One region of the Rhizobium sp. BIGb0125 genome, then DNA from elsewhere that is predicted to be linked to it. Evidence: riboswitches for the same ligand, from Rfam matches in the RefSeq annotation. Region 1 holds a riboswitch; the other holds the start of a gene.
The links. Region 1 has a riboswitch for thiamine pyrophosphate ahead of M2418_RS12620 (ABC transporter permease). Riboswitches for the same ligand answer to the same signal wherever they lie in the genome.
Positions count from the first base shown of each region.

Region 2: linked by a shared signal. The riboswitch ahead of thiB (thiamine ABC transporter substrate binding subunit) and the one ahead of M2418_RS12620 (ABC transporter permease) in region 1 are both predicted to bind thiamine pyrophosphate.

Region 1 covers NZ_JANUDV010000004.1:187,281-195,193, forward strand. Annotated here, with positions in the region: gene M2418_RS12590 (TRAP transporter substrate-binding protein) at 1-154, opposite strand, end outside; gene M2418_RS12595 (TRAP transporter large permease subunit) at 168-1,979, opposite strand; gene thiD (bifunctional hydroxymethylpyrimidine kinase/phosphomethylpyrimidine kinase) at 1,982-2,776, opposite strand; gene thiE (thiamine phosphate synthase) at 2,773-3,435, opposite strand; gene M2418_RS12610 (hydroxyethylthiazole kinase) at 3,422-4,165, opposite strand; gene M2418_RS12615 (ABC transporter substrate-binding protein) at 4,162-5,106, opposite strand; gene M2418_RS12620 (ABC transporter permease) at 5,106-5,888, opposite strand; TPP riboswitch at 6,028-6,130, opposite strand; gene M2418_RS12625 (methyl-accepting chemotaxis protein) at 6,429-7,913, shown strand, end outside.
Region 2 covers NZ_JANUDV010000008.1:136,208-144,120, reverse strand. Annotated here, with positions in the region: gene M2418_RS21570 (thiamine diphosphokinase) at 42-695, shown strand; gene M2418_RS21565 (ABC-F family ATP-binding cassette domain-containing protein) at 699-2,525, shown strand; gene M2418_RS21560 (VOC family protein) at 2,622-3,014, shown strand; TPP riboswitch at 3,090-3,198, shown strand; gene thiB (thiamine ABC transporter substrate binding subunit) at 3,240-4,262, shown strand; gene thiP (thiamine/thiamine pyrophosphate ABC transporter permease ThiP) at 4,294-5,919, shown strand; gene thiQ (thiamine ABC transporter ATP-binding protein) at 5,916-6,635, shown strand; gene M2418_RS21540 (M48 family metalloprotease) at 7,010-7,913, shown strand, end outside.

The sequences.
Region 1 (7,913 bases):
AGATCTTGGTTTCCGGTTTGTCCTCTCCCAGCAGTGATGCAACGGTTATTGTCTGGGTACGGGCGAAGGCCGGCCTCATCAGGACGGGTAGAGGCAGCGTGGCTGTTGCGATGCCGAGGCTTTTCAAAAACATGCGGCGAGAAAATCTATGCACGGAAACTATCCTTTCAGCGGAAAACAAGCGCGTAGGCGCAAAGAATGGTGAGGGAGAGCAGAAGCGCAGTCAGATAGGGGAGAACGGCGCGAAACAGAGAGGACGCAGGCACGTTCGTTACGCCGCTTACGACAAAAATCAACATGCCGATGGGTGGCGTCAGTCCGTGGATCATCAGGTTCACAACCAGAATGACGCCGAAATGAATGGGATCAATGCCAGCCGCGACCGCCGCAGGCAGGAGGATGGGACCAAACAGCAGAATGGCTGCGCCAATGTCCAGCACCAGACCGGCTGCAAGCAGCACGAGATTGGCCAGGAGCAGCACGGCAAAGGCACTGCCGCCAAGCATGACTACAAAGTCCATGACGTGGCCGGCCACGCCATCGGTTGCGAGCAGGAATGCAAATGGTGCGGCTGTCCCGATCAGTAGCCCAATGGCCGCCGCCTCGGTGGCGGCTTGGCGAAACACACCATAGAGCGTTTTAGCGCCTGTTCTGGCAAAATATGCGAGTGCAAATGTATAGGCCGCAGCGAGAGCGGAGGCTTCCGTTGTGGTGACAATGCCAAAGCGAATGCCAGCGACCACAATAACACCGAGGCCAAAGGCCGGAATGGCTGCAAATGCTGCCTGCCAACGTTCTTTTGCCGGGGCAGGGAGGCGCTTGTTTTTTTCGCGTACGGTCAAATGAATGGCGATTGCCAGACAGCATGCCATGACGCCGCCCGCAAAAAAGCCTCCGACCAGCAATGAACCTATCGAGAGGTTTGTTGCGGCGGCAAGGATGAGAAACGCAATGGATGGCGGGATGACGTTATCCAGCACGGAGGTTGCGGCGATAATGGCGCCTGCCTGTGCAGGTGGATATCCGTGCCGCACCAGCTCCGGCTGGAAGGTCGATGCTCCAAACGCCGCGTTGGCGACCGAAGAACCTGACGCGCCCGAGAAAAGCACGCTGGTCAACAATACGGTTTGTGCCAGACCGGCTTGTTTGTGACCCACCAGTGTCTGGGCAACATGCACCAGCCTTTGTGCAGCCCCAGATGCGCCAAGCAAGCCGCCGGTCAGCAAGAAAAATGGAATGGCCAACAGCAGAAATTTTGACATGCCGGTGACGGTTGTCGAAACAATAGCCTGTTCCGGCAGGGAGCTGCCAAATGAAATGGCCAGATAGGCGGCAACCAGAAATGCATGGGCAAGCGGTGCCGCCAGCAATAAACCTGCCCCTGCGATCAGTGCCAGATAGAGACTGGCCGGAAATGATGTTTCGATAAGAACCAGCGGAACAGCGGTATAGAACATAGTTGCTAAAATTAGTGCAGCAAGGCCTGTCCGCCATTGCCCGGCTGCCAGCCAGCGAAGCAACATCATGATCAACAACAATGCGCCGCCGATGCCTATAAAACCGAAACGAATCCATTCCGGTAGACCAAGTGTGGGTGAGTAGCCGCCAAGCATCGTGCTTATGTTGACAGCGCCAAAGGTCAGGACAAACGCTGCCATGACACTGATGCTGTCAGCCGCTATGCGTGTCAGTGCACGCCCTCTTTCGGGCAACACGCGGACCAGTACATCAAAACGCATTGCCAATGCCCCGGTGACACTGAGCGGGGCAGCAAGCGCAATGAGGGCGATATGCAGCCAGATGCCAAAATCTTCGACGCCGACAATACCGGTATGGAAAAAATAGCGCATGCCGGCAGTGGCAAGAACAGTGACCAGCATGATGGCAAGGACGACAACAGCAAGTGCGCCGAGCATTGCTTCGATGGCGTCGCTGAGACGCTGTGCAACATGCCTGATGTTATCGTCTCGCCAGACCATATTTACCACCAGCCGTGGAAATGGTGTACGGGTCCACGACCGTGCCCAATTGAAAGGCCGACACCCGCTTGCAGTGCCTTGTGCAGATAGTCCTTCGACTGCTCCACCGCATCGGTCAGTGAATATCCTTTGGCGAGATGCGCGGTGATTGCGGCGGCCAGCGTGCATCCGGTGCCGTGATCATTGTTGGTGTCGATGCGCGGTGCGGACAAGACTTGGATTTCGTTTCCATCGAACAGAAGATCGGTGCTGTCAGGGCCGTCACCGTGTCCACCCTTGATCAGCACGGCGCGTGCCCCTGCTTTCAGGATGACGTCTGCCTGGCGCGCCATCTCACTCTGGTTTGCAGCGATGGGCAGATCCGTCAACAGCGCTGCTTCTGGCAGATTGGGCGTGACGACGGCTGCAAGCGGGACAAGTTCTTGCTTCAGTGTCTCGATCGCTTCCTGTTGTAAAAGCCGGTCGCCGGAGGTTGCAACCATCACCGGATCGAGAACCACGCTGCGTTTGTAGTGGCGCAGTCGCTCTGCAATGGCCAAAATTGTCTCCGACCGGGACACCATGCCGATCTTGACTGCATCGACATCGAGGTCGGAAAAAATGGCATCCATCTGCGCGACGATTAAGGGTACGGAAATGTCTTCAACAGCCGTCACGCCCCTGGTGTTCTGCGCGGTGATTGCGGTCAGTACACTGGCGGCATAAGTACCAAGCGCTGAAAATGTCTTGATATCAGCCTGAATGCCGGCCCCGCCGCCGCTATCGGAACCTGCAATGGTCAAAGCAATGGCGGTCATGGGCGTTTCTCCGAGAGTGCCGCATCCACCGCGTCACGGAAGCTGCGTGTCGCCTCAGCAATGTCATTGGCTCTGAAAATCGCGGAGATAACCGCGATGCCATCGGCACCGGCCGCGACGACCTCTGGTGTTCTTGCCAAATCGATGCCAGCAATGGCGCCGACCGGTAGTTCGGGTCGCTGCTGACGCAGTGCTGTCCGCAACGCACTGAAACCATCAATGCCGACTGGAAGGTCAGGATTGATTTTCGATACTGTTTCGAACACGCCGCCAATGCAGACATAGTCGACAGGCGCCGCTGCGGCGCGTGCCGCGTCCTTGGCATTTTTGACGGTAAGTCCGATAATCGCCTTGCTACTCAAAAGGCTCCGTGCTGTCTCCGCATCCATGTCGTCCGCACCCAGATGCACCCCATCTGCACCAGCCGCCAGCGCGACATCAACGCGGTCGTTGATGACAAGCGGGACGCCGCTTGTTTTGAGCGCGGCTATAATTTCCTTGGCCCTTTCGATCATCGAACGGGTGGATGCCGTCTTGTCGCGGTATTGAATCAGTGTTGCGCCGTTTTCGGCCGCGATACGGGCGAGTTCCGGCAGCGGGGCGATATCGATCAGGGAGCCATCGACCAACGCGTTCAGGCGATAATCAACCTTCGTCATGTTCTATCCTTGCATGGGAAATGATGTCCTGACGGCCAATGGCCGACAGCATGTCGAGAAATGCCGGCTCGAATGTGCCGGGACCGTTGGCGTAGACCGCGGCCTGCTCTGCAGAAATTCCCGTCACACACAGGGCCGCACTGGCCGCCAGCAGCGCGTCTGGCTCTACCGCTAGGAACGCGGCGATTATGCCGCCGGAAAGGCAGCCTGTTCCGGTCACTTTCGCCATCCATGGATGACCGTTGGAAATACGGACCGATCGATTTGCGAGAGACAAATGGTCTTGCGGACCGGTTTGAATTCGCAAGCTGTTGCCTGTGTCGTCAAACAGCGCCATTTCAGCCGCATTGCCACGGATGATGGTCGGCGAATGTTGCAGAAGGTCCCTTGCAAACGCCAGTCGCGACGGAGAGTAGTCGCAGTGGACGGGGTCAACGATCCAAGGTTTGCCATGCGCATTGGCCACCTGCACAGCAAGCAGGATAACCTTGCGACGCTCCGCATCCAGCGTGCCGAGATTAATGGTCAACGCATCGGCTTTGAGAACAAAACTTTCGATTTCCTCCATCGACGATGTCATCGAAGGAATGGCATCGACCGCCGTAATGCCATCGGCAGTGAATTTCTGCACGACGGTGTTCATCAGGCAATGGACGCGAGGGCGGCTTTGCCGCACCCGCTCGAGCACATCGGCTGCCTTTTCAGCTGATATTGTATGGGCCGTGCTCATTGCAATTCCACCGCAAGGTCTTCAACGGCAGGCGCCTGTTTCACCAGTTCCATGTCCTGCATGAACTGGCCGAAACGTTCGTAACGAGCGCGATCCAGTGCCGAGGGGCGTTTGGCAAAACGCGGCAGGGTGTCGATGAATGCCTGGTGGTTCAGGTCGTCATTGAGGCTGGGGTAGGCTTTGATGAACAGTTCCCAAGCTTCCTGCGGGTGGTTTGTGAGGAAGATCGAGGCTTGTTCGACGGCATCAAGGAAACGCGGCAAGCGACTGTCCGAGACCAGATCCTTATTGGTGATGAAGATCAGTTCGTCATAAGCGGGAACACCATGCTCCTCAGGGAAAAAGGAATAACCTTCGTGACCTGCGAGCTTCATCTGGGTCAGTTCAAAATTGCGGAAGCCGCCAAGTGTCGCATCGACCTTGCCGCTGATCAGCGAAGGTGACAGCGAGAAGTTGACGTTGATAAGCTCAACATCGTCACGGCTGACACCTTCCTTCTCAAGCATGCGCTTCAGCATGGCATCTTCGAAACCGGATACAGAAAAACCGATCTTTTTGCCCTTAAGGTCCTTCAGGCTTTTGATCGGCCCATCAGCCAGAACCGTCACGGTGTTAAGCGGTGTCTCGACAAGTGTTCCAAACCGCAGGATCGGCAAACCGGCAGCGTTGTCGAGATAGAGGTTTGGTTGATAATGCACGCCAATGTCGGCCTGTTTGACGGCGACCAGACGCGGAACGGAAGATGGATCGGCTGGTGGTACCAGCTCGACTTCCAATCCTTCAGCTTTGAAGATGCCGCGTTCAGCGGCGATGACCATCGGCGCGTGATCGGGATTGACGAACCACTCCAGCATCACCGTCAGCTTGTCGGCGGCATGTGTCACGGATGCGGGAAGGATCGTCGCAAGTGCGATGGAAAGAGAAAGGGCAAGTTTCTTCATCAGGCGTGTTTCCTTGAGGAATTAAGAAATGGCAGGGAATGTTCAGTCTCGACCGCCCATGGGGTGAGCCCAGTGGTGAGGCGGTCGATTAAAAGGCGAGAAAGCACGGTCAGAACCGCAAGAATGGCCATGGCTGCAAAAACTGTATCGGTTTGCATACGGGCATTGGCCTGCACCATGACAAAACCAAGCCCTGAGGACGCGCCGACCCATTCGCCGATGACGGCACCAAGGGGTGCGAGCGGCGCTGCGACCCGCAGGCCCGAAATCAGTCCCGGCAGGGCAAGGGGCACCCGTAACCGCAGCAGGATTTGCCAGTGTGTTGCCTGCGTGAGCGCTGCGGCATCCAGGATCGCTCTTTCCGTGCGTTGTAGGCCGTCATTGAAGGCAGAGGCGACAGGAAAGAAGATGATCAGCGTCGTCATCGCTACCTTCGAGGCCATGCCGAAACCGAGCCACAGCACGAGGATGGGAGCAAGGACAAACACGGGAAATGCCTGCAGGATCAGCAGGGTTGGCCAGACCAGCTTTCCAAGTCTCGGAAATGCGGCTGTTGCGAAAGCTGTCCCAACGCCAAACCCTGTGCCCAATACAAGGCCAACCACCATTTCAGTCAGGGTGATCAGGCTGTTTTCGAGCAAGTAGATAGGCTGCCGTGACAACGCCGAAACGACGTCATAGGGCGAGGGCAGAATGTAATGCGCAGGGGCAAACAGCCACGTGCCAACCTGCCAGCCAACGACCAGCAACAGCACGCCGCAAACGGCGGATGAGACACGCATTTCGGTTTATACGAAACGATAAACCAAATGAGGGGGATGGCCGCGAACGGCACCTATAGCAATCTTGAATGTCATCTACGATCTCCAGACTTGTGACAATCACGGAGATCCAGGCAAGCGGAGAAGAGAAAAGGGGGCTTTATGCCGCTGTTTCCGTTCCTACGCCGGTACGACCCGGATCAGGTTCAAGGGTCCGGCTCACCGCCATCTCAGCATCGTAGGATGCCCCCCTCGGAATAGGTGCAAATTGTCGCGTTTTTGCCCTGCTGTCAATGAGATTGCTACTTGTACATGAAAACTGTCGAACATACTGTTTTTAAGGCGTTTTTTTATAACGCTTGGACTGGTTGTAACCGAAAGTTATACAAGTTTTTAATAAATTTCTTTCTATAATGATGTTGAACGACACCTTCCGGGGCTGCATGACGCTTGTTGTTTGAGCTTTTAGTCGAAGCATAGTTTTCCCACAAAAATCGATGTCGGAATGCCGCAGCCTGCGGCACAGTATTCCGCTTGTCCTTTCGTTCTAGGAAGTCCAACATGTTGAAAAACCTCAGCATCAAGTGGAAGATACTTTCCACCTTGTTCATGCTCGGCTTGGTTTCGTTTGGTGGTTTTACATTCATTACCGCCAAGTTCAGTGATGCAAACACCAGCTACCTTGGCTTTATCGACAAGGAAGCAACCTCCGCCATGATGAGCGCCCGTGCCGCTTCCGGTATCTGGACATCGGTTGTCTGGGCAGAGCGTATGCTGCAAATGGATGCTCAGCATCCTGGCCTGCCGGAGATGCGCGAACGCTTCGCCTCCAACTTCAAGCTTGCCAAGGATCGACTGGCCGCCGTGCCGGCGTCGGTTCCGAGCCGCAAGGACGACATCGAGAAGTTGCTGGCTTCGACCAACGAACTGCAAACCATGTATGAAAAAATGCTGCAGCTGCATTTCGGCGGCAATGGCGCAGAACTACCAGCCATGCAGTCAAAGCTGGAAACACTGTTGAAACAGGTTTCGGATCAGGCCGGTGCCAACAACACCGCACTGTCGCAGCTTTTGGACAATGGCAGCAAGTCGCTTTCCGCATCGATCGGCTCGACGATTACACAGAGCTTCATCTTTATGTGTGTTGGCTTGGTGGCGGCCGTTTGTTTTGCGATTTACGTCGCTCACGCCGGTATCACTGCACCGATGGTTCGTTTGCGCGAACGCATGCAGACACTGGCCAGTGGCGATGTGAAGTCTGAAATTGACGGCCTCGACCGCAAGGACGAAATTGGCAACATGGCGGCCGCAGTGGCCGTGTTCCGCGACAACGCCATTGAACGTGGTCGCCTGTCCCGTCAAGCTGATGAAGATCGCGTCAGCACCGAGAATGAGCGCGCTGAACGCGAGCAGCAGAAGGTCCTGGAAGCCGCAGAAATTCAGAAAGCCGTCGATACGCTGGGTGCCGCGCTTGGCAAACTGGCTGATGGCGATCTGGCTGCGCGTATTGCACATCCATTTAACGGCCAACTGGACACACTGCGTCAGAACTTCAACCATTCGGCAGAAAAGCTTGATCTGGCGATGCAGAGCGTTGGTACAAATGCCCGCGCCATCGATGCTGGTGCTAATGAAATCCGCTCCTCGGCTGACGACCTTTCCCGCCGCACAGAGCAGCAGGCTGCTTCTGTTGAAGAGACAGCCGCCGCTCTGGAAGAAATCACCACGACGGTCAAAGATTCCGCCAAGCGCGCAGAAGAGGCACGCCACCTGGTTTCCCGTACCCGTCAGGAAGCAGAAAAGTCTGGTGAAGTGGTGCGTGAAGCCGTCACCGCAATGGAGCAGATCGAAAAATCCTCCAGCGAAATCGGTAACATCATCGGTGTTATCGATGACATTGCCTTCCAAACCAACCTGCTTGCTCTGAACGCGGGTGTCGAAGCGGCCCGCGCTGGTGAAGCTGGTAAGGGTTTTGCTGTCGTGGCGCAGGAAGTTCGTGAACTTGCCCAGCGTTCTGCAAATGCCGCAAAGGAAATCAAGTCGCTG
Region 2 (7,913 bases), on a different contig from region 1:
TGGCCGTTCCCTTCTGCGAACATTTGGGCTATTGGCGGGGCATGGAAAAAACGGGCTTTACAATTCTGCTGGGCGGCAACCTGTCGGTAACCGAGCGCGTGCGCAAAGCCGCAGACGGAACACGCGTCATCGCAGCTGATAATGGCATGCGCCATGCGCAGCCGCTGTCGCTGACACCGGAATTGTGGGTGGGAGATTTTGATTCCACCGACACCGCTCTTCTCACCAAATGGCCGGATGTGGAGCGTCACACCTTTCCCGCAAGCAAGGCCGCAACAGACGGCGAGATCGCTGTCTCGCAGGCGATTGAGCGTGGCGCCCAAAGCCTCGTTCTGATTGGCGCACTGGGTGGCGACCGAACCGACCATGCCTTTCAGCACATGCTGAATGCCATCAGCCTTAAGGAAAAAGGTTACGATGTCACCCTTCTATCGGGTGAAGAAGAGGCCTACCCCTTGGTATCCGGTGGCGAGAAAGCACTCGACTTACCCGCCGGTTCGCTGTTTTCCGTTCTCGGTTTCAGCGATCTTGACGGCCTTGACATCGAGAACGCCCGTTATCCGTTGAATGACTATTCGCTGACCTTCGGCACATCCCGCACAATTTCCAACGTTGCGGAAGGTCCGGTGCGCTTCTCCCTGAAAAGCGGTAGAGCCATCATCCTTGCCCGCCCTTATGACATGACTGGAGCCTGAGCCTTGGCGCCTCCCATTTTGAAACTTGACGATATCACGCTGACCTTTGGCGTTACACCACTGCTGAACGGTGCCAACCTGCAAGTGGAACCGGGTGACCGTATCTGCCTCGTTGGTCGCAATGGTTCCGGCAAGTCCACGCTGATGAAAATTGCCGCCGGCCTGGTCGAAGCGCAATCCGGCGAGGTGTTCAGACACCCATCCTCGACCATCCGTTATCTTGAGCAGGCACCGGATTTTAGTGGTTACGACACCGTACAGGCCTATGCCGAAGAAGGGCTTGGACCGGGCGATGATCCTTATCGGGTTACATATCTGCTTAACCACCTTGGCCTAACGGGAAAGGAAGACCCCAAAAGCCTGTCCGGTGGTGAAGCCCGTCGTGCGGCGCTTGCTCGCGTCATGGCACCTGAACCCGACATCCTGATGCTGGACGAGCCGACCAACCATCTGGATCTGCCGACAATCGAATGGCTGGAAGACGAACTGCAGAAAAGCCGCAGCGCACTGGTCCTCATTTCGCACGACCGTCGGTTCCTTGAAAAAGTTTCCAACTCCACTGTATGGCTTGATCGCGGTACTTCGCGTCGCCTCAGCCGCGGCTTTGCCCATTTCGAGGAATGGCGCGACAAGGTGCTGGAAGAGGAAGAACTCGAGCAGCACAAACTCGGCAAGGCGATTGAGCGCGAAGAACACTGGATGCGCTATGGTGTAACCGCCCGTCGCAAACGCAATATGCGCCGCGTCGGCGAACTTCAGGCGATGCGCGCTCAACATCGTGGCCACAAGGGACCGCAAGGTTCCGTGCAGACCACAGCTGTCGATACCCGTGAATCCGGCAAACTGGTGATCGAGGCCGACAGCATTACCAAGTCCTATGGTGATCGCACCATCGTGGCACCCTTCTCACTGCGCGTGCATCGTGGCGACTGTATTGGTCTGGTTGGGCCAAACGGAGCAGGCAAGACCACGCTTTTGAAAATGCTGACCGGACAGCTGCAACCAGATAGCGGCACGGTCAAACTTGGCACCAATCTCGACATCGCCACGCTCGATCAGAAGCGTGAAGAACTGAACCCGAATGACACGCTAGCGCACTATCTGACTGACGGACGTGGTGAAAACCTGCTGGTCAATGGCGAACTGAAGCACGTAACCGGCTATATGAAGGATTTTCTGTTTCAGCCGGAACAGGCCCGCACACCGATCAGGAATCTCTCCGGTGGTGAACGTGCTCGTTTGATGCTGGCGCGTATTCTCGCCCGCCCGACCAACCTTCTCATCCTCGATGAACCGACCAACGACCTCGACATCGAGACGCTTGATCTGTTGCAAGAAGTGGTCGCCGGATTTGTCGGCACCGTCATTCTCGTCAGCCACGACCGTGACTTCCTCGACAGAACAGTGACCTCGACCATTGCGCCAGCCAACCCCGATGCGCCGGATGGCCGCTGGATCGAATATGCCGGCGGTTATTCCGACATGATGTCACAACGCAAGGGCGCGGCCGAGGAAAAGCGCAGGGCGGAAAAGCAGGAAAAGGCAAAAAGCACCTCCTCTTCAGCTGCGTCGGATGATGCACCAAAGGCCAAGGGTAAATTGTCCTTCAAGCAGAAGTTCGCTCTGGAGAACCTGCCCAAGGAAATGGAAAAGGCCCAGATCGAAATCGCCAAGCGCGAAGAAAAGATGGCCGACCCCAACCTCTTCACCAAAGACCCCACAGCTTTTGGCAAGCTTGCCGACGAAATGGAAAAGCTGCGACACAAGCTGGTCACCATGGAAGAAGAGTGGTTGGAGCTTGAAATGCTGCGTGAGGAACTGGAAGGCTAAAATTCCTTCCACCATACCGGAACCTCTATTCTTCATCCGTCTTTGACAGGGAAGCGATTTTACGTTTTCCTTGGCAAAGATGGAGGAGTTCAGAAAATGCGTATGATTTTCGTCAATCTGCCTGTTCGCAATATCGAAACGACAAAAGCTTTCTTCACCGCACTCGGCTTCAGCTTCAATCCCGAATATTCGGACGAGAGGACGCTGTGCATGATCGTGGAGCAGAACATTTTCGTCATGTTGCTTCAGGAAGAGCGTTTCCGTGATTTCATCAACGGCGATATTGCCGACGCCACCCGCACGACCGAAGTGTTGACCTGCCTGACGGCAGAAAGCCGCGAAGACATCGACAGGATGATTGCCACAGCATTGTCCTCCGGCGGCCGCGAATGGAAACCGATTCAGGATCATGGCTTCATGTATGCCGGAAGTTTTCAGGATCCCGACGGTCATGTCTGGGAACTGGTCCATATGACCGGGCAGTCCTGACACCATCGGATCAAACACCGACTGTTGCCATGACTGGCTATCTTGCCAAGTGATGACAGTAAGATTACACCTTGCCTTGCTCTAACGGGGTGCTTTGTCTTTGTGGACAAGGCTGAGAGGCTTCCGCCAACCCGAAGAACCTGATCCGGTTAACACCGGCGGAGGGATTAGACGGCTCATTATCAGCGCCCTATTCCCGTTCAACATATGAAAGAGGAGGCGCGGATGCGCAGCATTTTGAACAATTCCCTGATTGCCAAGGCACTGGTGCTTGCGGCATTTGCCGTGCCCGGCGCAGCATTTGCAGCCGACAAGGCACTGACGGTCTACACCTATGAAAGCTTCGTGTCCGAGTGGGGTCCTGGCCCCAAGGTCAAGGAAGCATTTGAGAAAAATTGCCAGTGCACTGTCAATTTTGTCGGTGTTGCCGATGGCGTTGCGCTTTTGACGCGCCTCAAGATGGAAGGTGAAACATCCAACGCCGATGTCGTTCTGGGGCTCGACACCAACCTTGTTGCTGAAGCCAAGGAAACCGGCCTGTTCGAGGCAAGCGGCATCGATACGTCAGCTGCCAAGATTCCAGGCGACTTCAAGGATGATATCTTTGTTCCCTACGACTACGGCCACTTCGCCATCATCTATGACACCCAGACCATCAAGAACCCGCCACAGAGCCTGAAGGATCTGGTCGAAGGTGATCCTTCCCAGAAGATTGCAATTCAGGACCCGCGCACCTCTACCCCCGGCCTTGGCCTGCTCCTGTGGGTGAAGTCCGTTTATGGTGATCAGGCACCGGAAGCCTGGGCAAAGCTCAATAACCGTATTTTGACGGTCACGCCGGGCTGGTCTGAAGCCTATGGCCTGTTCACCAAGGGAGAAGTGCCAATGGTGCTGTCCTACACGACCTCACCTGCCTACCACATGGTCGCAGAAAACACAGACCGCTATCAGGCAGCCAGCTTCGCGGAAGGTCATTACATTCAGATCGAGGTGGCCGGCCTGTTGAAAAATGCCCCAGAGAAAGACCTTGCCAAGTCATTCCTCTCCTTCATGCTGACACCGGGCTTCCAGGACGCCATACCGGAAAACAACTGGATGATGCCGGCTGCGGCAACCAGCGCACCGCTGCCCGAGGCGTTTTCCAAACTTGTTGTTCCCACCAAGACATTCCTGATGTCACCTGAGGAAGTGGCCAAGAACCGCAAGGCATGGATTGATGAGTGGCTGACAGCCATGAGCATCAACTAACCTTTGCAAATCGGAAATTCGGGCCAGCGCCATGATTTCAAAGGCCGAACAACGGCAATCGATAGGCACGGGAATGGCGGCTTTTGCCGCTGTTCTCGCATTCATTGGCCTTGGCACATTTGCCCTTCTGTCTTTTGATGCAGGTGCTGCAAGCGATGAGCTGTTCGGTACCTACACCTGGCGTATCCTGCGCTTCACCCTCTATCAAGCAACGTTATCGACCGGACTATCGATCCTTTTTGCGCTGCCTGTCGCACTGGCTTTGGCAAGACAAACTGCGTTTCCCGGTCGTATCTGGATTATCCGCCTTATGGCCGTTCCCATGGGGCTACCGGTTATCGTCGGTGCGCTTGGCCTTATTGCCATCTGGGGAAGACAGGGCTTCCTGAACACCACACTGACATCACTCGGTGTTGAACAACCTTTCAGCATTTACGGCCTGTCAGGAATTCTGCTGGCACATGTCTTCTTTAACCTGCCGCTTGCTACCCGTTTGCTGCTGGCCGGGCTGGAGCGTATTCCCGGTGAATATTGGCGTATGGCGGCAAGCCTTGGCATGCCATCCTGGTCCATTTTCCGATTCATTGAATGGCCGGCGCTGATAAAACTGGTTCCCGGTGTCGCCGGGCTGATTTTTATGCTTTGCGCCACCAGTTTCACCCTTGTGCTGATGTTGGGCGGCGGGCCTGCGGCGACAACGCTTGAAGTGGCGATCTATCAATCGCTGCGCTTTGATTTCGATCCTCCACGCGCCATTGCTCTTGCTACTCTGCAAATCGTCATGACCGGGTTGTTGCTCGCCTTATTAAGCTGGCTGCCCAGACCTGACGACGAGGGTTTGAGCCACGGCCGAGCAATCCAGCGCTATGATGGAAAACGGCTTCAGGTACGGCTGCGCGACGGTATTCTAATTATCGCCGCTGTGGTTTTTATGGTGGCACCCATGCTTAGTATCGCCATATCCGGCTCGACCGCCAACTTATCACGCCTGTTGGCGGCCGATGTGTTCTGGCGGGCAGCCGGAACCAGCCTGTCCATTGCGCTGGTTTCAGCCAGTATTGCCATTGGCATTTCCGTCGCCCTCATCAACGCGCGCTCGACGATCCGTGGCAACCGCAAGGCAAACCTGACACTACGTCTTATGGCCTCCACGATGTCCGGTGGCGCATCCATGGTGCTGCTGGTGCCACCAGTGGTGCTGGGGAGTGGCTGGTTCCTGCTGTTACGGCCGCTTGGCGACATCACGCTGTTTGCACCGGCGCTGGTTGCCTGCATCAACATGCTGATGGCGTTGCCCTTCGTTATGCGGGTACTTGAACCGGCGTTCCAGACCCACCAGGCGCGAACTGGAAGACTGTCAGCCAGTCTCGGCATGCATGGTTTTGCCAGATTGCGTTACCTCCATTGGCCAATCCTGCGTAAACCCCTGGCAACGGCCTTCAGCTTTGCAATGGCGCTGTCACTTGGCGATCTTGGCGCAATCGCCCTGTTCGGCTCGCAGAACTTTATCACGCTGCCTTGGCTGGTTTACAGCAATATGGGCAGCTATCGCACCAATGACGCCGATGGGTATGCGCTGATCCTGGGTGTGATCTGCCTGATATTGGCCATGGGCGGAGCAGGCACCGCACAAACCCGCAAGGAGCAAACCCAATGACTGAACCCGCTCCTTCCGGCATTCGTTTTAATGATGTAGCGCTGAAACTTGGATCGCAGGAGTTTTCCTTTGATTGCCAGTTGCCGCAGGGCACGATCACGGCAATTACCGGCCCATCCGGCTCAGGGAAATCAACCCTGTTGAATCTGGTCGCTGGTTTTGAAACACCAGATGCCGGCACTATCATGATTGACGGGCAGGTCGTCACACACCTAGCCCCGGCCGAGCGACCGGTCTCGGTGATCTTTCAGGACAACAACCTGTTTTCGCACCTTGATGTGTTCACCAATATAGCGCTCGGCATCAATCCTTCGCTGAAACTTTCCGCGCAAGAGCGGCAGTCCGTTTCAAATGCCCTGCAGCGTGTCGGTCTTGCGGGCTTTGAAAAGCGTCTGCCGCCAAATCTGTCGGGTGGAGAACGGCAACGCGTTGCCATGGCACGGGCTCTGGTGCGCCACCGCTCGGTTCTGTTGCTGGATGAGCCCTTTGCCGCTCTTGATCCCGGTTTGCGCGCCGGGATGGCTGAATTGCTGTCCAGTTTGCATCAGGAAACCGGCAACACTGTATTGCTGGTCACCCACAAACCCGAGGAAGTACAACAGTTGGCCAAACATGTCGTGTTCATGGATAAGGGGAAAATCCTGTTCCAGGGCACCCCGGAGATTTTTTCCGAGAACGGGAACATCCCCCAAATTCGTACGTTCCTGAGGGGATAGCTGCGGCACACGCCGTTCGCCACAATTTCGACGCGGGCAAGTGGCAATCGGCTTAGTACGGCTTCAACAGGGGATTGAGTTTATTTGATCGTCTATTTGCTAATTTACTTTGGTTGCCTGATGAGCCATGCAAGATGGTCAAGAATATTGAAAAGATTCGTCATCGATAATAGCACACCACAAGGCGTGACAATTTGTGTCCATTGATGGACAGTATTCGCACAATAAACTAGCAGTGCGTAACATCAGGGGCATAGGAACTGACTGACAAGATGACGATTTCCATAATAGCAAGGCCGGCAAGGACATCTGATCCGCGCGCGCAGCGTTATGGCAAACTTGTGCGCTCTGTTGCCGGCCTGACAATTGCTGCGATGACGCTCAGTGCATGCCAGTCGCTGTTCAGCCAATCCTACCAGGCAAGTGTTCGCCCGTCGGACAACCCGCAGACTGTTGAAGAAGTTCAGAAAAATGACCCGCGTGCCCAAATGGGAGCACGCGAACACCCGCGTATTGTTGCAAGTTATGGCGGTGAATACCGCGATGAAAAAACCGAAAGGCTGGTTGCCCGCATTACCGGCGCGTTGACGGCCGTTTCGGAAAATCCGCAGCAATCCTACCGCATTACCATTCTCAATTCCCCGGCGATCAACGCATTCGCGCTGCCCGGTGGCTATCTTTATGTGACACGCGGACTGTTGGCGCTCGCCAACGACGCGTCGGAAGTTGCCGCCGTTCTGTCGCACGAAATGGCCCACGTCACTGCCAACCACGGCATTGAACGCCAGCGCCGAGAAGAGGCGGAGGTGATTGCCAGCCGTGTTGTGGCGGAAGTGCTGTCCAGTGATCTGGCTGGAAAACAGGCATTGGCGCGCGGCAAGCTGCGATTGGCAGCATTTTCTCGCCAGCAGGAGTTGCAGGCAGACGTCATTGGTGTACGCATGCTGGGTGAGGCGGGGTATGACCCCTATGCCGCAGCGCGCTTCCTCGATTCCATGGCCGCTTATGCCCGTTACACATCAGTTGAGCCGGATAGCGACCAGAGCCTCGACTTCCTTTCCAGCCACCCCAATGCGCCACAGCGCGTTGAATTGGCACGTCGCCATGCCCGCGCATTTGGGCAGGAAGGTAGCGTCGGAGATCGCGGTCGTGAATGGTATCTGAACGGCATTGACGGCCTGCTTTATGGCGACAGTCCGCAAGAAGGCTATGTACGTGGCCAGACATTCCTGCATGGCAGCCTTGGCATTCGTTTCGATGTGCCGGAAGGTTTCCAAA